One region of the Microbispora sp. NPDC049125 genome, then DNA from elsewhere that is predicted to be linked to it. Evidence: riboswitches for the same ligand, from Rfam matches in the RefSeq annotation. Region 1 holds a riboswitch; the other holds the start of a gene.
What was found. Region 1 has a riboswitch for glycine ahead of gcvP (aminomethyl-transferring glycine dehydrogenase). Riboswitches for the same ligand answer to the same signal wherever they lie in the genome.

Region 1 (8,424 bases):
GCCGATGAGCGCTTTGACCGCGGCGTAAACGTCGGGATCATGCGCGGTCTTGCCGTACAGCGTCTCGTCGAACGCCGTCAGCCCTCCGGGAAGCACGCCGGAGGCCGTCCACTTCGTGCGTTCGGCACGGATCGTCTCGGTCCGGCGCCGCAGGTCCGGGCGGCTGCTCCCGATCCAGCTCCGTGTCTCCCGGAGCACACCCAGACCCGACACGTCGATGCCGACCCGGTCGAGAGCCTGCCGGAGGAGCGGCTCGTTGCGGCCGAGCACGTCCTCGGCCCGGCCGAGCCCCCGCTCCATCTCGTCCATCGCGTCGGGGTTGATCCCCGCGTAGCCGCCTTCCACACCATGCACCGGTGACGCCTGCGGGGCCGGGGAGGGAGCGACGGTGGGAGGCGCCTCCGGTCCGGTTGACCGCTGGGGAACCGGTGACGGCTGCGGCCTCGGTGCGGGTACCGGGTGGGGTTGAGTCATGAGGGCACGGGACTCCGGCATGGCAGGCGGAAAGTGACAACTCAGGCGGTCAGATTAAGCACTGAAGCTGGTTGCGTAAAGGTCCACTGTGGGCCATGCCGAGGAGAATCTCCCCCAAAGGGCGAACCGGTGACCCCAACCGCTGCGGCGAGGATTCTGTTATTGACAGGAAATCGCGGCACACTCAACTGTACGACCGACTTATAGATAGATGCCTGTCGGGATATCTATATTTCCGGAAATGCCGGTTACGGGTTTGCGGGAACCGGATCGCACGTGTCGTCAAGAACGTGATGACCCGGCTGCCCGCCTTGCCTGACGACACGCCACTACCGCGCCAGGTACCCGGCGGCGAAGAATCACTGGGTTCTCGTCGCCCCACGATCTTTCAGGCGCCGGTGCCCTCCATCGCGGGGCGGACCTCCCGGCCGATCCGCAGGCGCACCTGCTCGGCGAGAGCCGCGTCCGGATGGTCGAGCCCGTAACGCCAGACCGTCTCGGCGTCGGCGTCCCGCCCGCGCAGCGGGAGCGTGCGGGCGAGCAGCTCGATCGCCAGCGCGCCCGTCTCCGCGTCGCCGCCCTCCCTGCGGCCGTCCTCGACGGCGGCGGTGAACTCGGCGCACGCCATCTCCAGGTGGGCGATGCCGAGCAGGACCCGCAGGCGCGCCGGGTCGGACACCGCGGCCACCGACAGGGCCTCCAGCAGCACGTCCGCCGCCTGCTCGGGCTCCCCCTCACCCAGCAGCCGCTCCGCGAGACGCTCGACGACGATCGACAGGCCCTCGGCGGCCTCCGCCCGCTCGGGGGCCCCTTCGTCGCTGGCGAGCTCGGCGAAGATCGAGGCCGCCGCATCCAGATCGCCGGTCTCGGCGAATCTGCGCGCCTGGTCGATCCGCCGCCCGGGGTCGATCGCCGTCATCAGGGGGCCTCGCATCGGATCAGAGGTGAAGGGAAACGATCACCAAGATCTTAACCAGCGCGGCCCCCGCGCGGGAGTCACATGCGCAAGCCGTACCCTCCCGCTTCCCGCGCTTGACTAGTCCTCGTACGCCGCGAGGGGCGGGCACGAGCACACGAGGTTGCGGTCGCCGTACGCCTGGTCGATCCGGCGGACCGGCGACCAGTACTTGCCCTCGCGCAGCCCCGGCACCGGGTAGGCGGCGGCGTTGCGCGAGTACGGGTGCGCCCAGTCGTCCGCGGCGACGGCCTCGGCGGTGTGGGGGGCGTTGCGCAGCGGGTTGTCCTGCCGGTCGTACTCCCCCGACGCCACCAGGGCGATCTCCCTGCGGATGGCGATCAACGCGTCCGCGAACCGGTCGAGCTCGGCCAGGTCCTCACTCTCGGTCGGCTCGATCATCAGCGTCCCGGCCACCGGGAACGACATCGTCGGGGCGTGGAACCCGTAGTCGATCAGGCGCTTGGCCACGTCGTCCACGGTGACGCCGGTCTCCTTGGTGATCTGCCGCAGGTCGACGATGCACTCGTGGGCCACGAGGCCGTCCCTGCCGGTGTACAGGACCGGGTAGTGCGGCGCGAGGCGGCGGGCGAGGTAGTTGGCCGACAGGATCGCCTGCTCGGTCGCCTCGCGCAGCCCCTCGCCGCCCATCATCCGCACGTACGCCCAGGAGATCGGCAGGATGCCCGCCGAGCCGTACGGCGCGGCGGACACGTGCGCCGGGAGGTGCTCGGCGAGGTGCGCCTTGACCGCCACCGGCCCGACGCCGGGGCCGCCGCCGCCGTGCGGGATGCAGAAGGTCTTGTGGAGGTTCAGGTGGGAGACGTCGGCGCCGAACTCGCCCAGCCGGGCCAGGCCAACCAGGGCGTTGAGGTTGGCGCCGTCGACGTAGACCTGGCCCCCGGCCTCGTGGACCCGGTCGCAGATCTCCACGATCGTCTCCTCGTACACGCCGTGGGTCGACGGGTACGTCACCATGATCGCGGCGAGCGCGTCGCGGTGCTTACCGATCTTCGCGGAGAGGTCGCCGAGGTCGACGTTGCCGTCGTCGTCGCAGGCCACCACGACCACGCGCATGCCGGCCATGACGGCGCTGGCCGCGTTGGTCCCGTGGGCGGACGAGGGGATGAGGCAGACGTCCCGGCCGGCCTCTCCCCTGCTCCGGTGGTAGGAGCGGATGGCGAGCAGCCCGGCGAACTCCCCCTGCGAGCCCGCGTTCGGCTGGATCGACACCTTGTCGTAGCCCGTCACCTCGGCCAGCCAGCCTTCGAGGGTCTCGATCAGCTCGACGTACCCGCGTACCTGGCCGAGGGGTGCGAAGGGGTGGATGGCGGCGAACTCGGGCCAGGTGATCGGCTCCATCTCGGTGGTGGCGTTGAGCTTCATCGTGCAGGAGCCCAGCGGGATCATCGACCGGTCCAGCGCGATGTCCTTGTCCTGCAGCCGCCGCAGGTAGCGCAGCATCGCCGTCTCCGAGCGGTACGACTGGAACACCGGGTGGGTCATGAAGTCCGACGTCCGCGACAGGGCGGCGGGAAGGGCGTCCGGGGTCGCGCGGTCGATGTCCTCCACCGTGGATTCCGCGACCGCCCGGGAGCCGGTGAAGGCCGCCCACACGGCGAGCAGGTGGGCGACGGCGGTCTTCTCGTCGCAGGCGATCGCCACGTGGTCGCCGTCGACGTGGCGAAGGTTGATCCCGGCTTCCGCGGCGGCCGCGACGACCTCGGCCGCACGGCCGGGCACCCGGGCCAGCACGGTGTCGAAGAACTCCTCGTGGACGACCTCCACGCCGGCGTCGCGCAGCCCGGCCGCCAGGACGGCGGCGTGCCGGTGGGTCCGCTGGGCGATCCGGCGCAGGCCGTCAGGGCCGTGGTAGACGGCGTACATGGAGGCGATGACCGCCAGCAGGACCTGCGCCGTGCAGATGTTGCTGGTGGCCTTCTCCCGGCGGATGTGCTGCTCGCGGGTCTGCAGGGCGAGGCGGTAGGCGGAGCGGCCGTCGGCGTCGACCGACACCCCGACCAGCCTGCCCGGCATCTGCCGCTGCAGCCCCTCCCGTACGGACATGTAGGCGGCGTGCGGGCCGCCGAACCCGAGCGGCACGCCGAACCGCTGGGAGGAGCCGACCGCGATGTCGGCGCCCAGCTCGCCCGGCGACGCCAGCAGGGTCAGCGCCAGCAGGTCGGCGGCGGCGACCAGCAGCGCCCCCTGGGCGTGGGCCCGCTCGGCCACGGCGCGGAAGTCGGCGACGCGCCCGCTCGCGCCCGGGTACTGCACGAGGACGCCGAAGCACTCGGGCAGGTCGCCGGCGAGGTCCGCCTCGACGAGCGTGATCCCCAGGGGCTCGGCGCGGGTCGCCAGCACGGCCTTCGTCTGCGGCAGGGCGTCCACGTCGACCACGAAGACGTCGGTCTTCGCCTTGGTGGCCCGCCGGGCCAGCGTCATCGCCTCGGCCGCCGCCGTCGCCTCGTCCAGCAGGGACGCCCCCGCGACGGGCAGCCCGGTGAGGTCGGAGACGACGGTCTGGAAGTTGAGCAGCGCCTCCAGCCGGCCCTGGGAGATCTCCGGCTGATAGGGGGTGTATGCGGTGTACCAGCCCGGGCTCTCCAGCACGTTGCGCAGGATCACGCCGGGGGTGATCGTGTCGTGGTAGCCAAGGCCGATCATCGAGGTGAGCACGCGGTTCCCGGCGGCCAGGGCGCGCAGCTCGGCCAGGGCCTCGGCCTCGCTCGCCGCCTCCGGCAGGCCGAGCGGGCGGCTCGTGCGGATCGCCTCGGGAACGGCGACGGCCACCAGGTCGGCCACGGACTCGTAGCCGACAGCCTCCAGCATCCGGGCGCGATCGGCGTCGGACGGGCCGATGTGGCGGGTGGAGAACGGCGGGGCGGCCAGCTCGCGGAGCGTCGAACGATCGGTCATGACAGGGGCCTCCTGGACGGGTCGAGACCTGCGCGACCGGTACGCCCCCATGGAAGGGCCGGTCGTGGTGCGGTCTCCCCCTCTGTCATCGGACCTGAGAGCTTCACCGGGCCTGTCGCCCGGCTTTCCCCTTCGGTGAGGTCCACCTGGCTTGGTGGCCTGCTTTTCAGAGTCGCCTCGTCCGTGCGGTACCGGGTGCCTGAGAGATTCCGGGGAGGTTGCTCCTTCGGCGCCCCTGGTGACAGGGATCTCTCCCGCACGAGGTCATCGGCCTGAACCACTCTACCCGTACCCGATATCGGGAGCGACGCACCTCCCCCCGGGTGCACCCAGGTCAAAGGAGGTGACAGAGGAATATCGCGGGACGATCCGGGTAGCGTGCCTTCAGCTCCAGGGATCCGTCCTCCGGGCCGGCGTGCGCCGAAGCCGCCCGGGTCGTACGTCGTACGTGCCGTCTAACCGGTCTTGCGTGCCTTACGCCTGCGGGCCAGCTCGTCCGAGGGATGGTCCCCCTCCGCGTCGCAGGCGGCCTCCGCGCGCTCACCGGGCAGCTCGGCGAGCGATCCCTCCACCTCGCGCCAGACCCGCCCGAGCGCGATGCCGAACACGCCCTGGCCGCCCTGGAGCAGGTCGATCACCTCGTCGGCCGACGTGCACTCGTAGACGCTCACGCCGTCGCTCATCAAGGTGATCTGCGCCAGGTCGTTGACCCCGCGATCTCGCAGGTGCCGTACGGCGGTGCGTATCTGCTGGAGGGACACCCCGGTGTCGAGCAGGCGCTTGACGACCTTGAGCACCAGGATGTCGCGGAAGCTGTACAGGCGTTGCGACCCCGAGCCCTGAGCCGGTCTTATCGTCGGCAAGACCAGCTCGGTGCGCGCCCAGTAGTCGAGCTGCCGGTAGGTGATCCCGGCCGCCGCGCACGCCGTCGGCCCGCGGTATCCGACGTCGTCGGGCAGCGCCGTAGGCCGCTCGTCGAACAGCAGGCCCTGCTCGCCGGCGCGCTCCCGCGCCGACTGCCGGACCGGGTCGTGCTGGCCGGCCGACTTACCCTCGCCGCTGCTGACCGCCACTGCGGACCTCCGGCTTTCTCTCATCCCACGGTCTGATCTGGGGGTTCGCGAATTACAACCGTGGTTTCCCTTGCACCGTAGGACCGGGGCCATCGTCAGTCAACGACCCTGTCCGGCGCGTCGTGAAGCGTAATTTCCCGAAATGGCCAGGCACGTCAGCCGGCCCGGCCGAAGTCCTCGGGAGTGATTTTGTCCAGAAACTCCCGAAACTTTTCCACCTCGTCCTCCTGGTCGTCGGGCATGCTCACGCCCGCCTCCTGGACGACGTCCTCACTGGCGTAGATCGTCGCCCCGGTCCGCAACGCCAGCGCGATCGAGTCCGACGGGCGGGCGCTCACCTCGACGCCGTTCGAGAAGACGAGGTCGGCGAAGAAGATGCCGTCACGCAGGGCGACGATGTTGACGGTGCGCAGCCGCACCCCCAGAGCTTCGAGCACGTCACGGAACAAGTCGTGAGTCAGAGGCCTCGGCGGCGGCTCCTCCGCCTGGGCCAGCGCGATAGCGGTCGCCTCGGTCATGCCTATCCAGATCGGCAGGTACCGATCACCGCTCGTCTCCTTCAAGAGCACGATCGGCTGGTTGGTGGGCATCTCAACGCGAACCCCCACGACCTCCATCTGCAACACGGGCGGCTCCGTCTCAAAGCGTCGCGGCATATCACCAGGCATTCAACGTAACACCCACGAGGGAGGGGATGTGCCGGTCACCGCCCCACAATGCCCCGAACACTCCCGCGAAGTAACGCGTTGTGCAAATCCTGGAGATGTCCGGAGATCTCCCGGGCCGTCTCGTCGGCCTGGGCGATCGCTCCGGGGGCGCGGCGGCGCATCAGCGGGGCCACCGCCTGCTCCACGAGACCGGCCTCGCGCTCCACGACCGCCTTGACGGCACGCAGGTGACGCGCCTGGAGGCCGAACCGGGCGAGCGCCCCGACGCTGCGCGCGATCTCCAGCGCCTCGGCGTCGTACCGGCGGGCCACCGGGGAGACCAGGCCGTAGCCCTCCATCTCGGCCAGCGTGTCCTCGTCGATCCCGGCCGCCTCGATCAGCTCCTCGCGGCTCAGCCGTACAGGAGGGGCGTCGGCGGGCAGGCTCCGCGGGCGGGAGGCCTGCTCGTCCAGGTGATCCTTGATCACCCGGAGCGGCAGGTAATGGTCGCGCTGCGCCGTCAGTATGTAGCGCAGGCGCTCGACATCGTTGTGGGTGAACTTGCGGTACCCCGAGGGGCTCCGCTGGGGCTCGATGAGCCCCTCACCCTCCAGGAAGCGGATCTTGGAGACGGTGACGTCGGGGAAGTCGCCCTGCAGCAGGGCGAGCACCTCCCCGATGCTCATGAACGCCCGTACGGCCTGCGCGCTCATGACTCCTCCTCGTCACCGATCACGGGCCTCCCGGGCCACGTGTGAGGAACACCAGCCGGAACTTGCCGATCTGCACCTCGTCGCCGCCCACCAGGGGAGACTCCTCGATGCGCTCACGGTTGACATAGGTGCCGTTCAGGCTGCCGACGTCGCGGACCGTGAACTGGCCGCTGCGCCGGTAGAACTCCACGTGCCTTCTGGAGACCGTCACATCGTCCAGGAAGATGTCGCTCTCCGGGTGGCGACCCGCCGTAGTGAGATCGCTGTCGAGCAGAAAACGGCTGCCCGCGTTGGGGCCGCGCATCACGACCAGGAGCGCCGTCCCGGGAGGCAGCTGCTCCACCGCCGCCCTGTCCGGCAGCAGCGTCTGGCCCGTCTCCGCCTCCAGCGCCTCGAGCGAGATCGTCGAGGTCGTGTCGGCTGCGACGGGCGCCGGAGCGCTCAGCGGCGAACCGCATCGTGAACAGAAACGGGCATCCTCGGGGTTGGCATGACCGCACTGCGTGCAGTAGACGCTGGGCATCGAACGGCTCGGCCTCTCTCACGACTTGCTCATACTGCGAATGCCGCAACTTACGCTGATCAGGAACAAAGGTCAAGAAGCGTGGCTGGGCGTGGACTGACCAAAGCTACAGCCCACGCCCGTTCAAGGTCCATCCCGCCACACTGTGTTGAATTGCGCCGCCTCCGGCAGGGCCGATGTCACGGCGCGCAACGGTCACGCGAGGGGCGCGGCGGCGTCTGGACTGCGGAACGCCCGGAGCGAGGAACGAGCGAGGACGTGACGAAGGAAGATGTCGCCTCAAAGGCGCCCCCGAGCCCGTCGTGCCGGAGGCGCGACCATGAACACAGTCACGGCGCGCCGGCGGCTTGTTCGACCACTCGGGCCCAGTGTTCGAGCATGGTCTGTGCGGTGTCCATGTCGTGGCCTTCGGCCCACAGGTGGGTGACGGCCTCTGCGGGGTCGGGCAGGACGAGGGCCCAGCTGCCGTCGTCCTCGACGACCCGGACGCCGTCGGTGGTGTCGAGGCGGTGGCCTTCGGCGGCCTCGACGACGGAGCGCATCACGGTCCCCTTGTGCGCCCACGGGGTGGGGACGGTGCGCTTGAGCAGTTTGGCCTCGGGGATGCGGGCGTCGATCTGGCTGAGGGACAGGCGGGTGCGGGCGACCAGGCCGAGCAGGCGCAGGAACACGGCGAGGCCGTCGACGGTGGCGGCGAACTCGGGGACGATGAACCCGCCTCGCCCGTCGCCCGCGAAGATCATGTCAGGGTGACTGGCGGCGTGGGTGAGCGTGTCGAGGCTGGTGGCGGTCCAGTCGACCTGGACGCCGTGGAAGCGGCAGACCATCTCGGCGACCCGGGTGGTGGTGACGGGCAGCGCGACCCGGCCGCCACGGCGTTCGGCGGCCACGAGGTCGAGCACCACGAGCAGGGCGCGCTCCTCGCTGATGAGCTGTCCCATCTCGTCGACGAGGGAGACCCGCTCCCCCACGGGGTCGAACCGTACGCCGAAGGCGGCGCGGGAGGAGGCGACGAGCTCGGCGAGCCGCTGCAGGTCGCGGCGGCGCTCGGCGAGGGTCTCGGTCGGTGAGGCGTCGTCGAGCCGGTTGTTGACGGTCAGCACGTCGACGCCGACCCTGC
Region 2 (8,424 bases), on a different contig from region 1:
ACAGGACGGCCGGGATGATGCCTGCCGCGCCGTTGGTGGGCGCGGTGACCACCCTGCCTCCGGCGGCGTTCTCCTCGTTGACGGCCAGGGCGAACATCGTCACCCAGTCCATCGCCTGGAGCGGGTCGCCGTCGCCCTCGCTCCGCAGCTTGCGCAGGAGCTGGTGGGCCCGCCGCCGCACCTTGAGACCGCCCGGCAGGACGCCCTCGCGCTCGCTTCCCCGCCGCACGCACTCGGCCATCACCGACCACAGGTACAGCAGCTCCGCGCGGATCTCCGCGGGCGTACGGCCGAAGGCCGTCTCGTTCTCCAGCATCAGGCCGGAGATCGACAGGCCCGTCTCGGCGCAGTGGGCGAGCAGCCCGGCCGCGGTCGTGAACGGGTACGGCACGACCGTGTCGTCGGGCTTGATCCGGTCGGCGCCGGTGGCGTTCTCGTCGACCACGAAGCCGCCGCCGACCGAGTAGTAGACCTTCTCCCGCAGTGGCGTGTCCTCGGCGTACGCGGTGAAGCGCATGCCGTTCGGATGGTGGGGGAGCGAGATCTTCCGCTCGAAGACCAGGTGCTCGCCGATGACGAAGGGGATCTCGCGGGAGCCGTACAGGCGGACGGTCCCGCTCTCCCGCATGGCGGCGAGCCTCGCGTCGACCGTGTCGACGTCGACCAGCTCGGGCTTGTCGCCGGACAGGCCGAGCAGGACGGCCTTGTCGCTGCCGTGGCCCTTGCCGGTCAGGCCGAGCGAGCCGTACAGCATGACGTCGACGCGGGTGACCTTCTCCAGCAGGCCGTCGTCGTGCAGGCCGCGCGCGAACCGGTGCGCCGCCGCCATCGGGCCGCCCGTGTGCGAGCTGGACGGCCCGATCCCCACCTTGAACAGATCGAAGACGCTGATCGCCATTGACCGTCGCCTCCTCCGGAGTTCAGGACTCGCCGGAGGTGAGGGCGGTGTACTCGGCGGCCGACAGCAGGTCGTCCGGCTCCTCCTCCATGCGGACGCGGAACAGCCAGCCCTCGCCGTACGGGTCGGAGTTGACCAGCGAGGGGTCGTCCACCACGGAGGGGTTGACCTCGACGACCTCGCCGCCCACCGGGGCGAAGATGTCGCTGACGGACTTGGTCGACTCGACCTCGCCGACCGCGTCGCCGGTCGCCACGGTCGCTCCCACCTCGGGCACCTGCACGTACACCACGTCGCCGAGCTGCTCGGCGGCGTAGGCCGTGACGCCGACCGTCACGGTGAGGCCGTCATCCAGCCCGGCCACCCACTCGTGCTCCTTGGTGTAGCTCAGCTCGTCGGGGATGCTGCTCACTTGGTCCTCCTGTAGAACGGCAGGTCGACGACGTCGACGGGTTCGTGACTACCACGGATGTCCACCGCCAGGCCTCCGCGCTCCAGGGCGGCCCCGGACACGTACGCCATCGCGATGGGCCGCCCGAGCGACTGGGACGGCGCGCCGCTGGTCACCTCGCCGACGACGGCGCCGTCGAGAGTCACCTGATACCCGTGGCGGGGCACCCGGCGCCCACGGGCGACCAGTCCGGCGAGCCTGCGGCCGGAGCCCGCCGATTCGGTCTCCACGGCATCGGCGATTTTGGCGAGCGCGGCCCTGCCGACGAAGTCGCCAGGCTTGTCGAACCGCACCACCCGGCCGAGCCCCGCGTCGAACGGCGTCGTCTCCACACTGAGTTCGTTGCCGTAGAGCGGCATGCCCGCCTCCAGGCGCAGCGTGTCGCGGGCCGAGAGGCCGGCGGGGATCAGCCCGGCCGCCGCGCCCGCCTCCGCCAGGGCGTTCCACAGCGTGACGGCGTCCTGCGCGCGGGCGAACAGCTCGAACCCGTCCTCGCCCGTGTAGCCGGTCCGGGCGATCAGCGTCTCCACCCCGGCCACTCCGCCGGGCAGGATCGCGTAGTACTTGAGGCCGTCGAGCTCGGCGTCGGTCAGGCCGCGCAGGATCTCGGCGCTTCTGGGCCCCTGCACCGCGACCAGCGCGTACTCCTCGGACCTGTCCTCCACCCGGGCGTCGTACGGCGCGGCGCGTTCGGCGAGCTCACGCGCGACCATGGCGTAGTTGGAGGCGTTGGCGACGACCATGAACTCCTCGTCGCCGAGGCGGTAGACGATGAGGTCGTCGAGGATGCCGCCCTCTTCGTTCACGATCATCGTGTAGCGGGCGCGGAGCGGCTCCAGCGCGCTCAGATGGCCGACCAGCGCGTAGTCCAGCGCCGTGCTCGCCTGCGGCCCGGAGACGAAGATCTCTCCCATGTGGGACAGGTCGAACAGCCCGGCGGCCGTGCGTACGGCGGTGTGCTCGGCGGACTCGCTGCCGTACCGCAGGGGCATCAGCCACCCGGCGAAGTCGGTCAGGGTCGCGCCAAGGCTTTCGTGGACCCCGCGCAGCGGGGTGGATCGGGACATGATCGCACCTCGGGAAGGACGGATGCTGCGTCGGACATTGGGCATCCTCCCCCTCTGTCATCGGCGCCTGAGAGTTTCGCCCGGTATTTGCCGGACTTTCACCTTCGGCGAGGCCTCGCGGCCTTCTTTCCAGAGGTCACCTGGCCCGCACGGTCCTTTGCCTTGAGAGGTTCGCGGGGAGGGCTTGCTCCTTCAGGGGCCCTGACCGGCTGCCAGGACGCTCTCCCGCACGGGATCACTGGTGTCCTGCCAGCGTAGTGGGTCGCCGCCGATCTCGGAACTCCGGGGATGGTGGGCTCCATAGGAGTCAGACGTCCCATCCCTGCGGCGTACGCGTGGCACCGGCCGCCCGACCGTCCGGATTCTCGAACTCTGGGTAATCGGATAGTAGCTTTCGGTAATGTGATCGCCATGCCCGGCATTGATCACGAGATGCCCATCGACCTGATTCACAATCGGCCGATCACCGCCGTCGAGCTGTTGCGCCACGCCGCCGGCATCGAGCCGCCGGCTTTCGCCTCGGCGCGGGTCGAGGCGGTGGACTGCACGCAGCTGGCCCCGGTCGAGTACCGCGCGGACTCGGTGGTGGTGCTGCGCGACGCGGCGGACACGCCCCTCATGGCGCTGATCGTCGAAGTGCAGCAACGCCGGGACGCGCACAAGCGGTTCAGCTGGCCGGTGTACGTCACGGTGCTGCGTGCCCGGCTGAAGTGCCCGACCGCGCTGATCGTCATCTGCCCGGACCGGTCGGTGGCCGACTGGAGCGAGCACACGATCACGCTGGGGCCTGGCGGCGCCCTCACCCCGATCGCCGTCCCTCCTGGCCGCATCCCGCTCATCACCGATCGGGAGCAGGCGCGCGCCTGTCCCGAGCTGGCCGTACTTTCGGCCATCGCGCACGGCGACGAGACCGAGACCGGGCCTGTTCTTGAAGCCATGCTGGCCGGGCTGGAGACCTTGGACCGGGACCAGGCGACGCTATATTTGAGCTACGTGTTCACCGTGCTACCGAGTGTGGCACGCAAGCACCTGGAGGAGATCGTGACCGCCACGAGCCGGGACTACGAAAGCCTCGCCGGCCAGTATCTGTCCCACTGGGTGGACAAGGGGCGCGCGCAGGGCCGCGCCGAGGGCGAAGCCGAGGCGATCCTGGAGGTGCTGGAGGCTCGCGGCATCGAGATCTCGCCTGACACGCGCGACCGGGTCAAGCGATGCGAGGATCTGGCCCTGCTGAAGAGCTGGGTCCGGAGGGCCGCCACCGTCGCCTCAGCTGACGAGATGTTCGCCTGAACCCACGGAGATCAGGCGATGGCCGGAGGTCCTGGATCCCGGCCCCTCATGTATCTGATACACGCCAGGCACATCGGCCAAGTGGTGCACGGCCGCTAGGGGCGGGAAGGGCGCCGGCCGTACGTCGAAGAGATCCCCGGTCGCTGACCGGCGGTCCTCGTTGAGGCGCTTCGCCCACGCGGAGAGTTCTTCGCTGTGTCCCCATGGTGGGCGCCGGCGAGGTCACCTCGCCGCTGGCGGAGGACCGGACGCAGGCCGCGGTCACGCTGACCTCCCGGGCCGCGCCCGGCGCCACTGGCGTGCGGTACGAGTACAAGGCCGACATCAGCTCCACGGGCACGTGGGCTGTATTGATCGCAGCGGTGGATCTGCTTATAGGGGGATCGGCGCTGCTGGTGGGATATTCGCCGCGGGCTGCCGGTGTACCTGATTCCGGTAAGCGCACTTGGGATCGCTTACTTAGGCTGGCTCCTGACATGTCGCACCCATGAGAAGCCCTTCGGTGATGGCGTCAGCGGGCAACGGCGAGGAGGTGACCCCTCACCGGGCCGGTCAGCCGGGGTGGGCGGCGGCTTCGACCAGGGCGTCGAAGAGGGGGCCGTCCTCGTCGGCCTCGGGATGCCACTGGACGGCCAGCGCGAAGGAAGCGCCGGTGAGATCGACCGCCTCGATCAGGCCGTCGTCGGACCGGGCGGTGACCTCCAAGCCGTCGGCCAGACGGTCGATCGCCTGGTGGTGGTAGTGCGCCGGGGTCAGGTCGGAGTCGCCGTAGATCTTGGCCAACCCCGGCGAGAGCCGTACGGGGACACGGCCGAAGACGCCGGGGGCGGGGGAGTGCTGACCATGCCCCACCACGTCGGGCACGTGCTGGTGCAGCGTGCCGCCGAGCGCCACGTTGAGGACCTGCATCCCCCGGCAGATCCCCAGGAACGGCAGGCCGACCCGCAAAACCGCATCCACCAGCGCCAATTCCGCCTCATCCCGAAACTTCCGGATGTATCCGGTCTTGGGAGCCGGATCCACGCCGTACCGGGCGGGATCCACGTCCCCACCCCCGGCGATGATCAGCCCATCGAGCCGCTCGACGAGCGACGACGGCTCCCCGGCCGGGGGAAGGATGACCGGCTGCCCGCCCGCGCGGGTGATGTGCTCGACGTACATGTACGGCAGCAGCGCCACCGGCATGTCCCACACAGTGAACCGGGCGGGCTCGACGTAACACGTGACCCCGATGACGGGACGGGACATGACCTGCCTTCCAGATATGAGCCCCGAACGATGCGAGCCCGCACGGACGTGCAGTCGAGGCGGGCGCTTCGATCGTCGCCCGGCCGGGCTCCGGCTCAAGCGGGGCGCCACCCGGCGCCCCGCTGTTTCCCGGCTTAGAGCGGGGTGACGTACGCGCCGGAGATGCCGCCGTCCACGAGGAACTGCGAGGCGGTGATGAAACCGGCGTCGTCGGACGCCAGGAACGCGACGGCCGCCGCGATCTCCTCGGCCTTGGCGAACCGGCCCATCGGCACGTGGACCAGGCGCCGCTGCGCCCGCTCGGCGTCCTTGGCGAACAGCTCGCGCAGCAGCGGGGTGTCCACCGGCCCAGGGCACAGGGCGTTGACCCGGATGCCCTCCCGGGCGAACTGGACGCCCAGCTCCCGGCTCATCGCCAGCACCCCGCCCTTCGAGGCGGTGTACGAGATCTGCGACGTGGCCGACCCCATGACGGCGACGAACGACGCCGTGTTGATGATCGACCCCTTGCCCTGCCGTTGCATGTACGGGATGACGGCCTTGCAGCACAGGTAGACGCTGGTGAGGTTGACCTCCTGCACCCGGCGCCACGCCTCGATGCCGGTGTCGAGGATCGAGTCGTCCTCCGGCGGCGAGATGCCCGCGTTGTTGAACGCGATGTCCACGCTGCCGTACGCCTCGAAGGCGGTCGCGTACATCCGCGAGACGTCGTCCTCGTTCGCCACGTCGGCCCGCACGAACAGGCCGCCGACCTCCTCGGCGACCTTGGCCCCGGCGGTCTCGTCCAGGTCGACCGCGACCACGCGGGCGCCTTCCTGGGCGAACCGGTGGGCCGTGGCCAGCCCGATTCCGCTGCCGGCCCCCGTGATGACGGCGACGCGGTCCTGCAAACGCTGCATATGACTACCCTGTGCCTATTCCGTGGAGATGAAGACGTTCTTGACTTCGGTGAAGGCCGCGAGCGCGTCGGCGCCGAGCTCCCGGCCGAGGCCCGACTGCTTGAAGCCGCCGAACGGGGTCCAGTAGCGGACGCTTGAGTGGGAGTTGACCGACAGGTTGCCGGCCTCGACCGCGCGGGCGGTCCGCAGCGCCCGGCCGACGTCCCGTGTCCAGATCGACCCCGACAGGCCGTACGCCGTGTTGTTGGCGATCCGCACCGCGTGATCCTCGTCGTCGAACGGGACGACGGAGACGACTGGTCCGAAGATCTCCTCGGTGAAGGCGCGGTGGAACGCCCCCGATCCGGGGGCCAGCGGGTCGAACGCGGCAGGGGCCGCCAGCACGGACGGCGGGAACCAGAAACCCGGCCCGTCCGGGCACGACCCGGTCGCGTACGGCTCCACGCCGCCGGACCCGCCGGACGACGCGACGAACGACGCCACCCGGTTGCGGTGTTCAGCGCTGATCAGCGGGCCCATCTGGGTGGCCGGGTCGAGCGGGTCGCCCACCCGGACCTCCCGGACGGCGTCCGCGAGCCGCGACAGGAAGTCGTCGTAGACGGAGCGCTCCACCAGGACGCGCGAGCGGGCGCAGCAGTCCTGGCCGGAGTTGTCGAACACCGCCATCGGCGCGGAGGCGGCCGCCCTGGACAGGTCGGCGTCGGCGAAGACGATGTTGGCGCTCTTGCCGCCGAGCTCCAGCGTCACCCGCTTCACCTGGGTCGCCGCCTGGGACGCGATGAGCTTGCCGACCTCGGTCGAGCCGGTGAACACGATCTTCCGGACGTCCGGGTGCTCGACCAGCCGGGCCCCGGCCACCTCGCCCTCACCCGGGACGACCTGCAGCACGCCCTCGGGCAGCCCCGCCTCCAGCGCCAGCTCGGCCAGCCGCAAGGCGGTCAGCGGCGTCCACTCGGCGGGCTTCACGATCACCGTGTTGCCCGCGGCCAGCGCCGGGGCTACCGCCCAGGTCATGATCACCATGGGGAAGTTCCACGGCACGATCACGCCGACCACGCCCAGCGGCTCGGCGAACGTCATGTCCACGCCGCCCGCCACAGGGATCTGCCTGCCGTGCTCCCGCTCGGGGGCGCCCGCGTAGAAGTGCAGGACGTCGCGGACGTTGCCCGCCTCCCACTCCGCGTTTCCCACGGTGTGCCCGGCGTTGGCGATCTCCAGCCGGGCCAGCTCCGAGGCGTGGTCCTCGACGAGCCGGGCGAAACGCCGCAGCAGCCGGGCCCGGTCCCCCGGGGCGACGGCCCGCCAGGCGGGAAAGGCCCGCCGGGCCCGCTCCACAGCGCGGTCGACCTCGGCGGCGTCCGCCATCTCGACCTCGGCGATCACTTCCTCGGTCGCCGGATTGACGATCTTCACAGCCGTTCGAACCCCCGATAGAGCTCCCAGTCGGTGACCGCCGCGTCGAAGGCGGCCAGCTCGACCTTCGCGTAGTTCGCGTAGTGCTCGACCACATCCTTGCCGAAGGCGTCCTCGGCGAGCCGGGAGGTCTCCCACAGCGCCAGCGCGTCCCGCATGGTCGCGGGCACCGTCTCGGCCCCGGCGGTGTACGCGTTGCCGGTGAGGGGGTCCTCCAGCGGCAGCTCCTCGTCGATCCCCCGCAGGCCCGCCGCGATCATGGCGGCGACCGCCAGGTAGGGGTTGACGTCGCCACCCGGCACCCGGTTCTCCACCCGCAGCGACGGGCCGTGGCCGACCAGGCGCATGGAACAGGTGCGGTTGTCGACGCCCCACTTCACAGCGGTGGGGGCGAAGCTGCCCGGCACGTATCGTTTGTAGGAGTTGATGTTCGGCGCGTACATCAACGTCAGCTCCCGCAGCGCGGCGAGCTGCCCGGCGATGAACCGCCGCCCGACCTCCGACATGCCGTCCGGCCCGTCACCCGCCATGACCGGCGCCCCGTCGTCGCCGCGCAGCGAGATGTGGATGTGGCAGGAGTTGCCCTCGCGCTGGTTCGGCTTGGCCATGAACGTGATCGACCTGCCCTCCTGGGCGGCGATCTCCTTGGCGCCGGTCTTGTAGATCACATGGTTGTCGCAGGTGGCGAGCGCGTCGGTGTAGCGGAAGGCGATCTCGTGCTGGCCGAGGTTGCACTCGCCCTTCGCGGACTCGACGTACAGCCCGGCGCCTTCCATGCCCAGCCTGATCTTGCGCAGCAGCGGTTCGATCCTGGACGTCCCGAGCAGCGAGTAGTCGACGTTGTAGAGGTTGGCCGGGTTCAGGTCCCGGTACGACCGCCGCCAGGCGTCCTCGTAGCTGTCCTGGTAGACGCAGAACTCCAGCTCGGTGCCGACGTAGGCCGTCCAGCCCCGCTCGGCGAGGCGCGCGAGCTGCCGGCGGAGGATCTGCCGGGGGGAGGCGACGACGTCCGAGCCGTCCTCCCACACCAGGTCGGCCAGCAGCAGCACGGTCCCCTCGTGCCAGGGCAACGGGCGCAACGTGGACAGGTCGGGCTTCATGACGAAGTCCCCGTACCCCCGCTCCCACGACGACATGGCGTAGCCGTCCACCGTGTTC

Region 2: it holds a riboswitch for glycine, as region 1 does, so the genes downstream of both, gcvT (glycine cleavage system aminomethyltransferase GcvT) here and gcvP (aminomethyl-transferring glycine dehydrogenase) in region 1, are expected to answer to the same signal.

What each region holds. Positions count from the first base shown of each region.
Region 1 is NZ_JBEZDW010000004.1:116,633-125,056, reverse strand. It holds gene AB0B72_RS06395 (hypothetical protein) at 1-345, opposite strand, end outside; gene AB0B72_RS06390 (hypothetical protein) at 863-1,393, opposite strand; gene gcvP (aminomethyl-transferring glycine dehydrogenase) at 1,511-4,348, opposite strand; glycine riboswitch at 4,525-4,615, opposite strand; gene AB0B72_RS06380 (MerR family transcriptional regulator) at 4,804-5,421, opposite strand; gene AB0B72_RS06375 (bifunctional nuclease family protein) at 5,577-6,047, opposite strand; gene AB0B72_RS06370 (MerR family transcriptional regulator) at 6,125-6,781, opposite strand; gene AB0B72_RS06365 (FHA domain-containing protein) at 6,801-7,304, opposite strand; gene AB0B72_RS06360 (sugar phosphate nucleotidyltransferase) at 7,634-8,424, opposite strand, start outside.
Region 2 is NZ_JBEZDW010000035.1:24,655-33,078, reverse strand. It holds gene AB0B72_RS31140 (L-serine ammonia-lyase) at 1-898, opposite strand, end outside; gene gcvH (glycine cleavage system protein GcvH) at 921-1,310, opposite strand; gene gcvT (glycine cleavage system aminomethyltransferase GcvT) at 1,307-2,416, opposite strand; glycine riboswitch at 2,557-2,654, opposite strand; gene AB0B72_RS31125 (hypothetical protein) at 2,828-3,706, shown strand; gene AB0B72_RS31120 (gamma-glutamyl-gamma-aminobutyrate hydrolase family protein) at 4,259-4,954, opposite strand; gene AB0B72_RS31115 (3-oxoacyl-ACP reductase) at 5,089-5,853, opposite strand; gene AB0B72_RS31110 (aldehyde dehydrogenase) at 5,869-7,218, opposite strand; gene AB0B72_RS31105 (glutamine synthetase family protein) at 7,263-8,424, opposite strand, start outside.